2 regions of the Amycolatopsis sp. NPDC026612 genome follow, and region 1 is predicted to be linked to the other one. Evidence: riboswitches for the same ligand, from Rfam matches in the RefSeq annotation. Region 1 holds a riboswitch; the other holds the start of a gene.

Evidence for each region. Region 1 has a riboswitch for glycine ahead of AB0F15_RS07590 (hypothetical protein). Riboswitches for the same ligand answer to the same signal wherever they lie in the genome.
Region 2: linked by a shared signal. The riboswitch ahead of gcvP (aminomethyl-transferring glycine dehydrogenase) and the one ahead of AB0F15_RS07590 (hypothetical protein) in region 1 are both predicted to bind glycine.

The regions. Positions count from the first base shown of each region.
Region 1 is NZ_JBEZYB010000005.1:125,337-132,463, forward strand. Features, by position in the region: gene AB0F15_RS07570 (MerR family transcriptional regulator) at 1-32, shown strand, start outside; gene trxA (thioredoxin) at 44-379, shown strand; gene AB0F15_RS07580 (TetR/AcrR family transcriptional regulator) at 360-971, opposite strand; gene AB0F15_RS07585 (MerR family transcriptional regulator) at 1,270-1,848, shown strand; glycine riboswitch at 1,891-1,989, shown strand; gene AB0F15_RS07590 (hypothetical protein) at 2,298-2,699, shown strand; gene gcvP (aminomethyl-transferring glycine dehydrogenase) at 2,853-5,756, shown strand; gene AB0F15_RS07600 (NAD-dependent epimerase/dehydratase family protein) at 5,762-6,697, shown strand; gene AB0F15_RS07605 (glycosyltransferase family 2 protein) at 6,694-7,127, shown strand, end outside.
Region 2 is NZ_JBEZYB010000058.1:2,415-9,541, forward strand. Features, by position in the region: gene gcvT (glycine cleavage system aminomethyltransferase GcvT) at 1-456, opposite strand, end outside; gene gcvP (aminomethyl-transferring glycine dehydrogenase) at 464-3,295, opposite strand; glycine riboswitch at 3,340-3,438, opposite strand; gene AB0F15_RS33820 (helix-turn-helix transcriptional regulator) at 3,584-4,912, opposite strand; gene AB0F15_RS33825 (hypothetical protein) at 4,985-5,182, shown strand; gene AB0F15_RS33830 (3-oxoacyl-ACP reductase) at 5,179-5,946, opposite strand; gene AB0F15_RS33835 (aldehyde dehydrogenase family protein) at 5,946-7,127, opposite strand, start outside.

The DNA.
Region 1 (7,127 bases):
CGTGTGTCGTGCCCGCATCCCCGCGCCCGTGAAGGAGCCCCTCATGTCCGAAGTCACCGAAGTCACCGATGCGACCTTCGCCGAGGTCCTCGGCAGTGACGTCCCCGTGCTGGTCGAGTTCTGGGCCACCTGGTGCGGGCCGTGCCGGATGGTCGGCCCGGTGCTGGCGCAGCTGGCCGCCGAGCGGGACGGCGAGCTCGCCGTGCGCAAGATCAACGCGGACGAGAACCCGGAGACCACCCGCTCCTACCGGGTCATGTCCCTGCCCACGATGATCCTCTTCCGCGGCGGCGAACCGGTCGAGACGATCGTCGGCGCGTTCCCGAAGGCCCGCATCGAAGACCGCCTCGACCGGGCTCTCAAGGCGCCGTCGCTTTGACGAAGGTGTCCGCCAGTTCGCGCCCGTACTGCTCGAGGTCCAGGGACGGGTCGGCCGCGTAGGCCGCGGCGACGCCGTCGATGGCCTGGGCGATGGCCATCGCCATCACCGCAGGCGTGAACTCGCCGAACACGCCCTCGGACTGGCCCTGCCCCAGCTGGCGGGCCAGTCCGTGCACGCGCAGGTCGTCGACCAGCACCTTCGTCATCACCCAGCCGTCGGCGTCGTCGGCGTTGGCGGCCAGCTCCGTCAGCGCCCGGACGCATTCGGGGTACGCGCGCAGGAACGCGACGGACGTCTCGATGTGGGCCCGCAGGTAGCCGGGCCGGTCGGCCGGGTCGAGGCCGCCGCCGGTGCGCTCGGTGAGGAACTCGTGCTTGGTCTCGACGACGGCGCTGAGCACGGCCTGCATCAGGCCCGCCTTGTTCGTGAAGTGGTACGAGATCAGCCGCGTGCTGCTGAGCCCGGCGCGCTCCTTGATCTTGGCGAAGGTGGTGCGGCGGTAACCCAGGTCGGCGAGGACGCCGATGGTCGCGCCGATGATCTGCGCGCGGCGCGCGGCCTCGGTGACGCTGAGGCCCAGCTCGGCCATGTGGGCGGTGTTTACTTGCATGAGTAAAAAATAACACAGCTGAGTAAGATCGTCGAACGCGTTTGAACCGCCGTGGACGGGGTACGGCGAACGGCTCAAAGGCTCAGCCGACCGTTGAGCCTTGCCGCGCGTCGCGTTGACCGGTGTTCTCCTGGCGCTTACCGTCGGAGGAGGCAAATCGTCACGGTGTGATTCACGGTCTGGGGCCGAACCGTGGCGGTTGATCTCCGGCGGGTCCCACTCTGGGACCGTCCGGCTGTCATTCGCCGGCCGCCTGGTCGGGCGAGGGGAGGCTTGCGTGGTCGAGGCTGGTTCCGAGAAGCAGCCTGTCGAGGTCGCAACCGGTGAGCAGGGTGAACTGTTCCCCGACGAGTCGCTGCCCGACGAGCTGGTGGGCTACCGGGGGCCGGCGGCGTGTCAGATCGCCGGGATCACCTACCGCCAGCTCGACTACTGGGCCCGGACCAAACTGGTCGCGCCCAGCATCCGCACCGCGCACGGCTCCGGCTCGCAGCGGCTGTACTCGTTCAAGGACATCCTGGTCCTCAAGGTCGTCAAACGCCTCCTGGACACCGGCGTCTCCCTCCAGAACATCCGCGTCGCCGTCGACCACCTGAGCGTCCGCGGGGTCCGCGACCTGGCCAGGGTGACGCTGTTCTCCGACGGCACCACCGTCTACGAATGCACGTCGCCGGAGGAGATCGTCGATCTGCTCCAGGGCGGTCAAGGCGTCTTCGGCATCGCCGTCAGCGGAGCGATGCAGGAAATCAGCGGCACCATCCACGACTTCCCCGCCGAACGCGCCGACGGCGGCATCGTCGAGACGCACCAGCCGGACGAACTCACCCAGCGCCGCAACGCCCGCAAGACCGGGTGATCACCGCTGCGGCGGACGGAGTAAGGTTCCCCTTGCGGTCGACGAATCCGCGCGGGAGAGTCCGAGCCTCATATTGAGCTCGGCGCCGAAGGAGCAAATCCTCCCCGGAACCTCTCAGGCACCCTGGACCGCGCGGACGAGACGCCTCTGGAAAGCGGGTCGTCAGGACACCACCTGATGGCCCCGCCGACGGTGCAAGCCCGGTTCAACCACGCGGGCGAAACTCTCAGGCGCCCGGAAACGGGTACGGACAGAGTGGGGAGGCTTTTCCTTCCGGTTTCCGCGAGCTCTGTGCTGATCGTTCGCGTTGTCGCCGGTCGCGGCGCATCCCGGGGTGATGGGTGGTCGCACGCTGAGAGACGTCTCGGGGCGATCCGGATCTTTACCCTCGGTACGTTGCCGATCAGCGACTGCTCGCCGTTGGCGGAGCTCGGGATCCAGGAGGGGAAATGGACCGGTTGCAGCGATCGCTGACATTGGTGGCGGCTTTGGTGCTGTCTTCCGGCGGTTTGGTGGCGGCCACCCAGGAGGCCGCAGCCGCGACCGGTGACGCGGCCGGTGCCGTCGTCAGCCCGGCGGATCCGAAGCCCCCTCTCACGGCCAGCAATCCCGGCCCCCAGACCGGCACCGCCGGCGTCCCGGTCACTCCGGTCCAGCTTTATTGCTACCACCAGAACTACATTTGTGACTGGACCATCACGGGCCTGCCGCCGGGTCTGACCTACACGTCCTACGGGAAAATCAGCGGCACGCCGACGACGGCCGGTCACTACACCGTCAACGGCACGGTGAAGGACGTCATCGATCAGCGGACCGCCACCACCTCGTTCTCCTGGACCATCAACCCGTAGCCGTGGACAGGCCGGCACACCGACCCGGCCGACTACGCGAACACCCGCCGCCGCGGCCAGTCCCGCCCAGGGGCCCCGCCCCTGGTCCCCTTCCGAGGTTGCCTCCGCTCTAGAGTCGAGTGGGGTAGGCAGCGCCGTTCGGAGGAGGCCATCGTGGATCCGTCACTTGCCTCGCTGGAACAGGGCACCCCCTTCGCCGACCGGCACATCGGGCCTGGTCCTGCCGAACTTCGGCACATCCTCGACGTCGTCGGCGTGGCTTCTCTCGACGAGCTCTCCGAGCGTGCTGTCCCCGAGTCGCTGCGGGCCTCCGCCGGCCCGCTCGACCTGCCCCCGGCCGCCACCGAGGCCCAGGCGCTCGCGGAGCTGCGGGAACTCGCCTCGCGCAACCGCGTGACCGCTTCGATGATCGGCCTCGGCTACCACGACACCTTCACTCCGCCCGTCATCCGGCGGAACGTGCTCGAGAACCCCGCCTGGTACACCGCTTACACGCCCTACCAGCCCGAGATTTCGCAGGGACGGCTCGAGGCGCTGCTCACCTTCCAGACCGTGGTCGCCGACCTGACCGGGCTGCCCGTCGCCAACGCCTCCCTGCTCGACGAGGCCACCGCGGCCGCCGAAGCCATGACGCTCGTGCGCCGCGCCGGCCGGTCGGCCTCCTGCCGCTTCGTCGTCGACGAAGACACCCTGCCGCAGACCCTCGCCGTGCTCCGCACCCGGGCCGAGCCGCTCGGCATCGAACTCGTCGTCGAAGACCTGTCCCAAGGACTGACCGGGCTCGGGCTCGGCGGCGACTTCTTCGGCGTGCTGCTGTCCTGCCCGGGCGCCTCGGGCGCGGTGCGCGAACTCGATCTCACCATCGGCGAAGCGAAGAAGCACGGCGCGGCCGTGATCGTCGCCGCCGACCCCCTCGCCCTGACCCTGCTGCGCCCCCCGGGCGAGCTCGGCGCCGACGTCGCCGTCGGCTCGACGCAGCGGTTCGGCGTCCCGCTCGGCTTCGGCGGCCCGCACGCGGGGTACCTGGCCGTCCGCAAGGGCCTCGAGCGGCAGCTGCCCGGCCGGCTGGTCGGCGTCTCGAAGGACGCCGACGGTACACCCGCGTACCGGCTCGCCCTGCAGACGCGCGAGCAGCACATCCGCCGGGAGAAGGCGACGTCGAACATCTGCACCGCGCAGGTCCTGCCGGCGGTGCTGGCCTCGATGTACGCGGTGTACCACGGGCCCGAGGGGCTGCGTTCGATCGCGCTGCGGGCCCACCGGATGGCCACCGTGCTGGCCGCCGGCCTCGCCGAGGGCGGCGTCGACGTGGTGCACGGCGAGTTCTTCGACACGGTCGTCGCGGCGGTGCCCGGCCGGGCGGACACCGTCGTCGCAGCCGCTCGCGACCTCGGCATCTCCCTGCGCCGCATCGATGAAGACCACGTCGGCATCGCCTGCGACGAGACCACGACCCGCGAACGTCTTTCCTGTGTGTGGAAGGCCTTCGGTGTCGCGGTGTCCGATGTGGACGGTCTCGACGCGGACACCGCGGACGCGCTCCCGGCCCCGCTGCGGCGGACGAGCGGCTTCCTGGCCCACCCCGTGTTCCACGCGCACCGCTCGGAAACCGCGATGCTGCGCTACCTGCGGCAGCTGGCCGACAAGGACATCGCGCTCGACCGGAGCATGATCCCGCTGGGATCGTGCACCATGAAGCTCAACGCCACCGCGGAGATGGAGCCGCTCACCTGGCCGGAGTTCGCCGGGCTGCACCCGTTCGCGCCGGCCGAGGACGCCGCCGGGCTCCTGGAGGTGGCCGCCGACCTGAGCGCGTGGCTCGCCCGGATCACCGGCTACGATGCGGTTTCCCTCCAGCCGAACGCCGGCAGCCAGGGCGAGTTCGCGGGCCTGCTCGCCATCCGCGCCTACCACCGCTCCCGCGGCGAGCACGCGCGGGACGTCTGCCTGATCCCGGCCAGCGCGCACGGCACGAACGCGGCGAGCGCGGTGATGGCGGGCATGCGGGTGGTCGTCGTCGCCTGCGACGACGGCGGCAACATCGACCTCGCGCACCTCAAGTCCACTGTGGACTCCCACCGGGCCGACCTGGCCGCGATCATGCTCACCTACCCGTCGACGCACGGCGTCTACGAGGACACCGTCGGCGAGGTGTGCGCGGCGGTGCACGACGCGGGCGGGCAGGTGTACGTCGACGGCGCCAACCTGAACGCGCTGATCGGCGTCGCCCAGTACGGCCGGTTCGGGGCCGACGTGTCGCACCTCAACCTGCACAAGACGTTCTGCATCCCGCACGGGGGCGGCGGGCCCGGCGTCGGCCCGGTCGGGGTCCGTGCGCACCTGGCCCCGTTCCTGCCGGGCCACCCGCTGCAGCCGGCCGCCGGCCCGGCCACCGGTGTCGGCCCGGTCAGCGCCGCGCCCTGGGGCAGCGCGTCGATCCTGCCGGTTTCGTGGGCCTACATCCGGATGATGGGGGCCGCCGGCCTGCGCCGGGCGACGCTCGTCGCGGTGGCCAACGCCAACTACGTCGCCCGCCGGCTCGCCGGCCACTACCCGGTGCTGTACACCGGGCACGCCGGGCTCGTCGCGCACGAATGCATCCTCGACCTGCGGCCGCTGACGAAGGCCACCGGCGTCACGGTCGACGACGTCGCGAAGCGGCTGGTGGACTACGGGCTGCACGCGCCCACGATGTCGTTCCCCGTCGCGGGCACGCTGATGGTGGAGCCGACCGAGAGCGAAGACCTCGCCGAACTCGACCGCTTCTGCGCCGCGATGATCGCGATCCGCGGCGAAATCGACCGCGTCGCGGCGGGGGAGTGGCCCCTCGAAGACTCGCCGTTGCGGCAGGCACCGCACACCGCGCGGTGCCTCGCCGGCGACTGGGACCGGCCGTACCCCCGCGAAACGGCGGTGTTCCCCGCCGGGCCGGGCGCGGCGAAGATCTGGCCGCCGGTCCGGCGGATCGACGGCGCGGCGGGCGACCGGAACCTGGTCTGCTCCTGCCCGCCGCCGGAGGCCTTCGCGGACCGGGCACAGGAACGCGAGGTAGGTTGACGCCCATGGTGAGTGGGCACGGTCCTGATCGGACGTCCGTGGTCGTGACCGGTGGCAGCGGCTTCATCGGCCGGGCCGTCGTGCGCGCCCTCCGCGGCCGGGGTGTCCCGGTCACCGTCGTGGACCGGGTGCCGTTCCCCGAAGCGCTCGACGGAGTCCGCGTCGTCGCCGGCGACCTCCGCGAGGCGGCCGTGCGAGAGCAGGCCGTGACCGGCGAGACCGCGGGCATCGTCCACCTCGCCGCGCTGACGTCGGTGCTGAAGTCGGTCGAGCTGCCCGAGGACACCTTCGCCGACAACGTCCTGGTCACCCAGGAACTCCTGGAACTCGCGCGCCGCCACGAGGTACCGAAGTTTCTGCTCGCCTCGACCAACGCGGTGATCGGCAACGTCGGCACCGCCACCATCACCCCGGACCTGCCGCTGCGCCCGCTCACGCCGTACGGCGCCACCAAGGCGGCGTGCGAAATGCTGCTCTCGGGCTACGCCGGCGCGTACGGCATGACGACGTGTGCCTTGCGGTTCACCAACGTCTACGGCCCGGGAATGTCCCACAAGGACAGTTTCGTGCCGCGGATGATGCGGGCCGCGCTGACCGGCAGCGGGATCAAGGTCTACGGCGACGGCCGCCAGCGCCGCGACCTCGTGCACGTCGACGACGTCGTCCGCGCGGTCCTGCTGGCCCTCGACAGCGGCTATTCCGGTCGCGCGATCGTCGGTGCCGGGCGCTCGGTGTCGGTGCTCGAGATGGTCGAGACCGTGCGCGAAGTGACCGGCGCCGCGCTGCCGGTCGAGCACGTGGCGGCTCCCGCCGGGGAGATGCCCGCGGTCGTCGTCGACGTCTCGGCGAGTGCGGAAACCATCGGCTACCGGCCGGAGGTCTCGCTGACCGACGGCCTGGCCACGGCGTGGAAGTACTTCTCCGGCCTCGCGACACCGTGAGGACGTTCTTCAAGCGGCACTGGCCGCTCCTCCTGCTCCTCGTCCCGGCGATCACGCTCCGGGTGCTCACCTGGCTGGCCTACCGGCCCGCGCTGCTGTTCATCGATTCGTTCCGCTACATCGACAACCTGCACGCCCTGCGCGCGGACCAGCTCGACCCGATCGGCTACGACCTGGTCCTGCGGCCACTCCTGTCCGTCGGCGGCCTCGCCTGGGTCGCGGCGGTGCAGCACGTCGGCGGGGTGCTCATCGCGATCGGTGTCTACGGGCTGGTGCTGCGCCTCGGCGGCCGCCCGTGGGTCGGGGCACTCGCCGCGGCGCCGATGCTGCTCGACGCCTACCAGCTCCAGATCGAGCAGAACATCATGTCCGAGGTGACGTTCGAGGCCGTGCTCCTCGGCCTCCTCTGGCTGCTGCTCGGCTGGGGCAC
Region 2 (7,127 bases), on a different contig from region 1:
GGCCTCCGGGCCCTGGACCGCGATCAGCGCGGTCGTCTCCGACCGGTCGTCGACCTTCGCGTCGAAGCCCGCGACCCGCTCGGCGAGGGCGTCCGCGACGACCTGCGCGTTGCCGGCGTTCGCCACGACCAGGTAGTGCTCGTCGGCCAGCCGGTAGACGACCAGGTCGTCCAGCACGCCACCCTCGGCGTTGCAGATCATCGTGTACCGCGCGCGGCCCGGCTTGACGCCGGTGAGGTTGCCGACCAGCGCGAAGTCCAGGACGTCCGCCGCCTGCTTGCCGGTGACGTGGATTTCGGCCATGTGCGAGAGGTCGAACAGCCCGGCCGCCTCGCGGACGGCCTTGTGCTCGGCCAGTTCGCTGGCGTAGCGGACCGGCATCGACCAGCCGGCGAAGTCGGTGAACAGCGCACCGAGTCCCTTGTGGACTCCGTGCAGGGAGGTCTCTTTCGACACGACAGGATCAGCCTTCGTAAGCGTTGAGGGGCGGGCACGAGCACACGAGGTTACGGTCGCCGCGGGCGCCGTCGATGCGACGCACCGGCGGCCAGTACTTGTTCTTCCGCGAAACACCCGCCGGGTACACGGCCAGCTCACGGTCGTAGCGCTTGTCCCACGCCCCGACCAGCGTCTCCGCGGTGTGCGGTGCCCCACGCAACGGCGACTCCTCCGCGCTCCACTTACCGTTCGCGACCTCGTCGATCTCGGCGCGGATGGCGATCATCGCGGCGCAGAACCGGTCGATCTCGCCGAGGTCCTCCGACTCGGTCGGCTCGACCATCAGCGTCCCGGCGACCGGGAACGACATCGTCGGCGCGTGGAAGCCGTAGTCGATGAGCCGCTTAGCGACGTCGTCGACCGTCACACCGGTCTCCTTGGTGATCTGCCGCAGGTCGAGGATGCACTCGTGCGCGACCAGGCCGTCCTGGCCCGTGTAGAGCACCGGGTAGTGCGGCGCCAGCCGCGAAGCGACGTAATTGGCGGCCAGCACGGCGACCTTCGTGGCCGTGGTCAGGCCGGGCGCACCCATCATCCGGACGTAGGCCCAGGAGATCGGCAGGATCGACGCCGAGCCGTATGGCGCGCCGCTGATCGGGCCGACGCCCGTCTCGGGACCGGCCTGCGCCAGCAGCGGGTGGTTGGGCAGGTACGGCGCGAGGTGCGCGCGCACCGCCACCGGGCCGACGCCGGGGCCGCCGCCGCCGTGCGGGATGCAGAACGTCTTGTGCAGGTTCAGGTGCGAGACGTCGCCGCCGAACTCACCCGGCTTGGCCAGGCCGAGCAGGGCGTTGAGGTTCGCGCCGTCGACGTACACCTGGCCGCCGCCGTCGTGGACGATCTTCGCCAGCTCGTCGATGCCGTGCTCGTACACCCCGTGCGTGGACGGGTAGGTGACCATGATCGCGGCGAGCGCGTCCCGGTGGGCGTCCACCTTGGACCGCAGGTCGGCCAGGTCGACGTTGCCCTCGTCGGTGCACTTGACGACGACCACGCGCATCCCGGCGAGCACCGCGGACGCGGCGTTGGTGCCGTGCGCGGACGACGGGATCAGGCAGACGTCACGGCCCTCGTCGCCGTTGGCCCGGTGGTAGGCGCGGATCGCGAGGAGGCCGGCGAGCTCGCCCTGGCTGCCCGCGTTCGGCTGCAGCGACACCTGGTCGTAGCCGGTCACCTCGGCCAGCCACTGCGCGAGCTGCGCCACCAGGACGTGGTAGCCCTCGGCGTCCTCCGCCGGCGCGAACGGGTGGATGCCGGCGAACTCGCGCCAGCTGATCGGCTCCATCTCGGTGGTGGCGTTGAGCTTCATCGTGCAGGAGCCGAGCGGGATCATGCCGCGGTCGAGCGCGTAGTCCAGGTCGGACAGCCGGCGCAGGTAGCGCAGCATCGCCGTCTCGGAGCGGTGGGTGCCGAAGACCTCGTGGCCCATGAAGCCGCTCTCGCGCGCCAGCCCGTTCGGCAGCGCGACGCCGTCGTGCACCTCCGCCTCGACGCCGAACGCGCGGAGAACCTGAGCGGTGATCGCGGGGGTGCTGACCTCGTCGAAGGCGACGCGGACGTGGTCGGCGTCGATGTGGCCGAGGTTGATCCCGGCTTCGCGGGCGGCGGCGTGGACCGCGGCGGCCCGGCCGGGGACGCGCACGACGACGGTGTCGAAGAACGACTCGTGCACCACCTCGGCGCCGCCCTGACGCACGGCGTCCGCGAAGCCCGCGGCCAGGCCGTGGACGCGCCGGGCGATCTTCTTCAGGCCGTCGGGACCGTGGTAGACCGCGTACATCGCGGCCAGCACGGCCGGGAGGACCTGCGCGGTGCAGATGTTCGACGTCGCCTTCTCACGACGGATGTGCTGCTCACGGGTCTGCAGCGCGAGCCGGTACGCCGAGTTGCCGTCGGCGTCGACCGAGACACCCACCAGCCGCCCGGGCAGCGAACGCTCGAGGCCGGAGCGGACCGACAGGTACCCGGCGTGCGGACCGCCGTAGCCGAGCGGGACGCCGAAGCGCTGCGTCGACCCGGCGGCGACGTCGGCGCCGAACTCGCCGGGGGCGGCGATCAGCGTCAGCGCGAGCAGGTCGGCGGCGACGGTGAACAGCGCGCCCGCGGCCTTCGCCGACTCCGAAATCGCCTGGTAGAAGCCGTGGCCGCGCAGCACGCCGGACGCGCCGGGGTACTGGACGACGACGCCGAAGAACTCGTCCGGCAGGCCGGTCAGCAGGTCGCGGACCTCGACCTCGATGCCGAGGGCCTCGACCCGGGTCCGCACGACGGCGATCGTCTGCGGCAGGCACTCGGCGTCCAGCACGACCTTGTTCGACTTCGACTTGGACGAGCGGCGCATCAGCGTGACGGCCTCGGCGACGGCGGTCGACTCGTCCAGCAGGGACGCGTTCGCGGTGGCCAGGCCGGTCAGGTCGGCGACCATCGTCTGGAAGTTGAGCAGCGCCTCGAGGCGGCCCTGCGAGATCTCCGGCTGGTACGGCGTGTACGCGGTGTACCAGGCCGGGTTCTCCAGGACGTTCCGGCGGATCACCCCGGGGGTGACGGTGTCGGAGTAGCCCAGCCCGATCATCTGCGTCATCGGCCGGTTGCGCGCGGCGAGGGCACGCAGCTCCGCGGTGGCTTCCTCTTCGGACGCGGCAGGCGGGAGGTCGAGGTCGCGGGTCGCCTGGATGGCACTCGGCACGGCCGCCCCGACCAGGGCGTCCAGGCTGCCGTAGCCGCACTCGGCCAGCATCTTCGCGCGTTCGGCCTCGGACGGGCCGATGTGGCGGGCGTCGAACTGCGTAGACGTGATGGGGAGCTCCTCGGGCCGGGCACCGGACAGAACGGTGCGCTGGGAACTCCCCCTCTGTCATGGCACCTGAGAGTTTCACCGTGTGTGACACGGCTTTCACCTTGGGTGAGGCGCGGGTGCGCCTGCTTTCCAGAGTGGCCTCGCGCGAAGCGGTAGCAGGTACCTGAGAGATTCCGGGGAGTTTGCTCCTTCGGTGCCCCACCGACTTCGTGAGGGCTCTCCCGCCTCGGCTCGACGGCCCGATCTGCAGTTGTTGCGGCCACCGTACCTGCCGGGTTCGAGGTCCGTCTACTTCTCCCGAGCAACGCCACACCGGTCCTCGACCGGCGCTCGACCGGCGATCCGGCGGACCACCCGGCCCGCCAGCGCGGGCGGCCGCCGGACCCGGCCCGACGAGAGGACGAGGCGTTTGAGCGGGCCGCCGAGCGGCACCGGGGGCAGGCCCGCGGTCAGCAGCACCTGCTCGACGATCTGCTCGGCGAACCACGCCACCGAATCGTTGAGCCGGTCGAGCGAGGGGCGGTCGCCGTCGAAGACGTCCTCGTCGGCCAGCGTCACCTCGAAGTACGCGCAGCCCGGCGGGACCGAGACGGCTTCCTCGATCGCCCGCGCTCCCGCCAGGGGATCCGCGAACCCCGCTTCGAGCAGCGGGGCACGGTAGATACGCGCGGCCCGCGCGCGCATGCGGGGGCCGTAGCGGACCACCACCGGGAGCCGTCCGGTCAGGTCGGGCACGGCGAGGCCGTGCAGCAGCATGATCGGCGGCACCGAGTGCACCAGCCGCGGCGCGGGCCCGGCCAGCTCGCGGGCGGTGATCCGGACCCGGTCGGCCATCGTGTCGGGGAGGCCGAAGTAGCGGAAGTCGACGTTGCCGAACCCGAGACCGTCGGCGACCAGCGACGCCAGCAGCTCGCCGTAACCCCAGATCGGCGACAGCACGACCACCGGCGGCGCGGTGACGACCGGTGACGGCGCGGGCGGCCGCGTCGCCTCCTGCTCCGGCACCTGGATCACCAACCGGGGCGGCTCGTGCCAGTCGTGCACCTCGGCGACCCGCCAGTAGAGACCCAGCGGCCGCCACAGCTCCCCGAGGATCTCGTGCTCGATGATGCGGCGCACCTCGGCGTCGTCGTGGGGGAAGTCCCGCGGCGGCACGATCCCGACGTAGTGGTGGTAGGTGACGCGGACTTCGTCGCCGCGGGTGGCGGAGCGGATCCGCATCTCCCAGTCGATCGGCGACGCCGCGATGGCGTTGGCCACCTGCGTGCCGGGCGAGGAGTAGACGAGCGCGGTCGCCTGCCGGAGGAACTGCCCGGCCCGGTCGATGCCTTCCCTCAGCGCCTTCGCCGCCTGCGCGACGCGCACCGGGGAAGCGAGCGAGTCGGGCAGGACGCCGGCGACGCGCAGCAGCTCGGCTTCCCCGAGCCCGGTGACCTCGGCGAGCTGCGCCCAGTGGTCGAAGACGGTCACCTTCGGCGCGTGCCGGTGCTCGATCCAGCTGCGCAGCGTCGACGTCGGGACGCCGATGCGCCGCGCGGCCTCGTCCAGGGAAAGGCCCCGGGAACGGATCCCGGCCCGGACCGCTTCCGCCCACTCGTCGGCGCGCCAGTGCGTCACCTCACAAAGCTAACGAAACCGGCTAGCTTTGCGCAGGGACGAATCGCCCACCCGGCATCGACGCTGGTCACCATGACCACCACCATCGTCGCCCTGACCCTGATCGTCGGCGTGCTGACCTTCGCCGCCGGCGCCTTCCTCTCCTCCGAGATCGCCACCCGGATCCTGCGGCGCCGGGAAAAGGAGATCTCCGAAGAGCGCAAGAAGCTCAACGCCGCCTGGAGCTACCTGCGGGAGGTCTACGGCGTCAAGAAACCGACCAGGCGTTAGATCGGGGTGACGTACGCGCCGGAGATGCCGCCGTCGACCAGGAACTGCGACGCCGTGATGAAACTGGCGTCGTCGCTGGCCAGGAACGCGACGGCGGCCGCGATCTCCGACGGCTCGGCGAACCGGCCGACGGGCACGTGGACCAGGCGCCGCGCCGCGCGTTCCGGGTCCTTCGCGAACAGCTCCTTGAGCAACGGGGTGTTCACCGGCCCGGGGCACAGCGCGTTGACGCGGATGTTCTCCCGCGCGAACTGGATGCCCAGCTCGCGGCTCATCGCCAGCACGCCGCCCTTGGACGCGGTGTAGGAGATCTGCGACGTCGCCGCGCCCATCACCGCCACGAACGACGCCGTGTTGACGATCGAACCGCGACCCTGCCGCTGCATGTGCGGCAGCACCGCCTTGCAGCACAGGTACACCGACGTCAGGTTGACCCGCTGGACCTTCTCCCACGCCTCGATGCCGGTGGTGAGGATGGAGTCGTCCTCCGGCGGTGAGATGCCGGCGTTGTTGAAGGCGACGTCGACCGAGCCGAACTGCTCCACCGTGCTGTGGAACAGGTTCTCGACCTGCTCGGCGTCGGTGACGTCGGTCTGGATGAACGCGCCGCCGATCTCGTCGGCGGCCGCCTTGCCCTCGGCCGGCGTGAGGTCCGCGATGACGACCTTCGCGCCTTCGCTCGCCAGGCGGCGGGCCGAGGCGAGCCCGATGCCGCTCGCGCCGCCGGTGATGACCGCGACGCGGCCTTCGAAACGCTGGACCATTACTCCTCCGTGCTCAGAAAGACGTTCTTGGTTTCGGTGAACGCCGCCGCGGCGTCCGGGCCCAGCTCGCGGCCGAGACCGGACTGCTTGAAGCCGCCGAACGGCGTCCAGTAGCGCACCGACGAGTGCGAGTTCACCGAGAGGTTGCCGGCTTCGACGCCGCGGGCGACCCGGAACGCCCGGCCGGCGTCGCGGGTCCAGATCGACCCGGACAGGCCGTAGTCGGTCGTGTTGGCCATCCGGATCGCGTCGGCCTCCTGCTCGAACGGCACGACGGCGACGACCGGGCCGAAGACCTCCTCCGCCGCGACCGGGTGGTGCAGGTCCGGCGGGGTGACGACGGTCGGCGGGAACCAGAAGCCGGGGCCCGCGGGCGCGGTGCCGCGGATCGCGACGGGCGCGTCGCCGGGCACGTAGGAAGCGACCTTCTCCCGGTGCGCGGCCGAGATCAGCGGGCCCATCTCGGTCTTCTCGTCGCCGGGGTCGCCGACGACGACGCCGTGCACCGCGGGCTCGAGCAGCTCCATGAAGCGGTCGTACGCGCTCGCCTGCACCAGGATCAGCGACCGCGCGCAGCAGTCCTGGCCGGCGTTGTCGAAGACGCCGTAGGGTGCGGTCGCCGCGGCCTTCTCCAGGTCGGAGTCGGCGAAGACGATGTTGGCGTTCTTGCCGCCGAGCTCCAGCGTCACGCGCTTCACCTGCGCCGCGCAGCCCGCCATGATCTGCTTGCCGACCTCGGTCGAGCCGGTGAAGACGACCTTCCGCACGGCCGGGTGGTCGACGAACCGCTGCCCGACCACGGACCCCTTGCCGGGCAGCACCTGGAAGACGTCCTCGGGGATGCCCGCCTCGCGGGCCAGCTCGCCCAGCCGGATCGCGGTCAGCGGCGTCAGCTCGGCGGGCTTGAGGACGACGGTGTTCCCCGCGGCGAGCGCGGGCGCGAACCCCCAGCCGGCGATCGGCATCGGGAAGTTCCACGGCACGATCACGCCGACCACGCCCAGGGGCTCCTGGAAGGTGACGTTGATCCCGCCCGGCACCGGGATCTGCTGGCCGATCAGGCGTTCCGGCGCGGCGGAGTAGTAGTTCAGCACGTCACGGACGTTGCCCGCTTCCCAGCGGGCGTTGCCGATGGTGTGCCCGGAGTTCTCGACCTCGAGCCGCGCGAGGTGCTCGAGGTC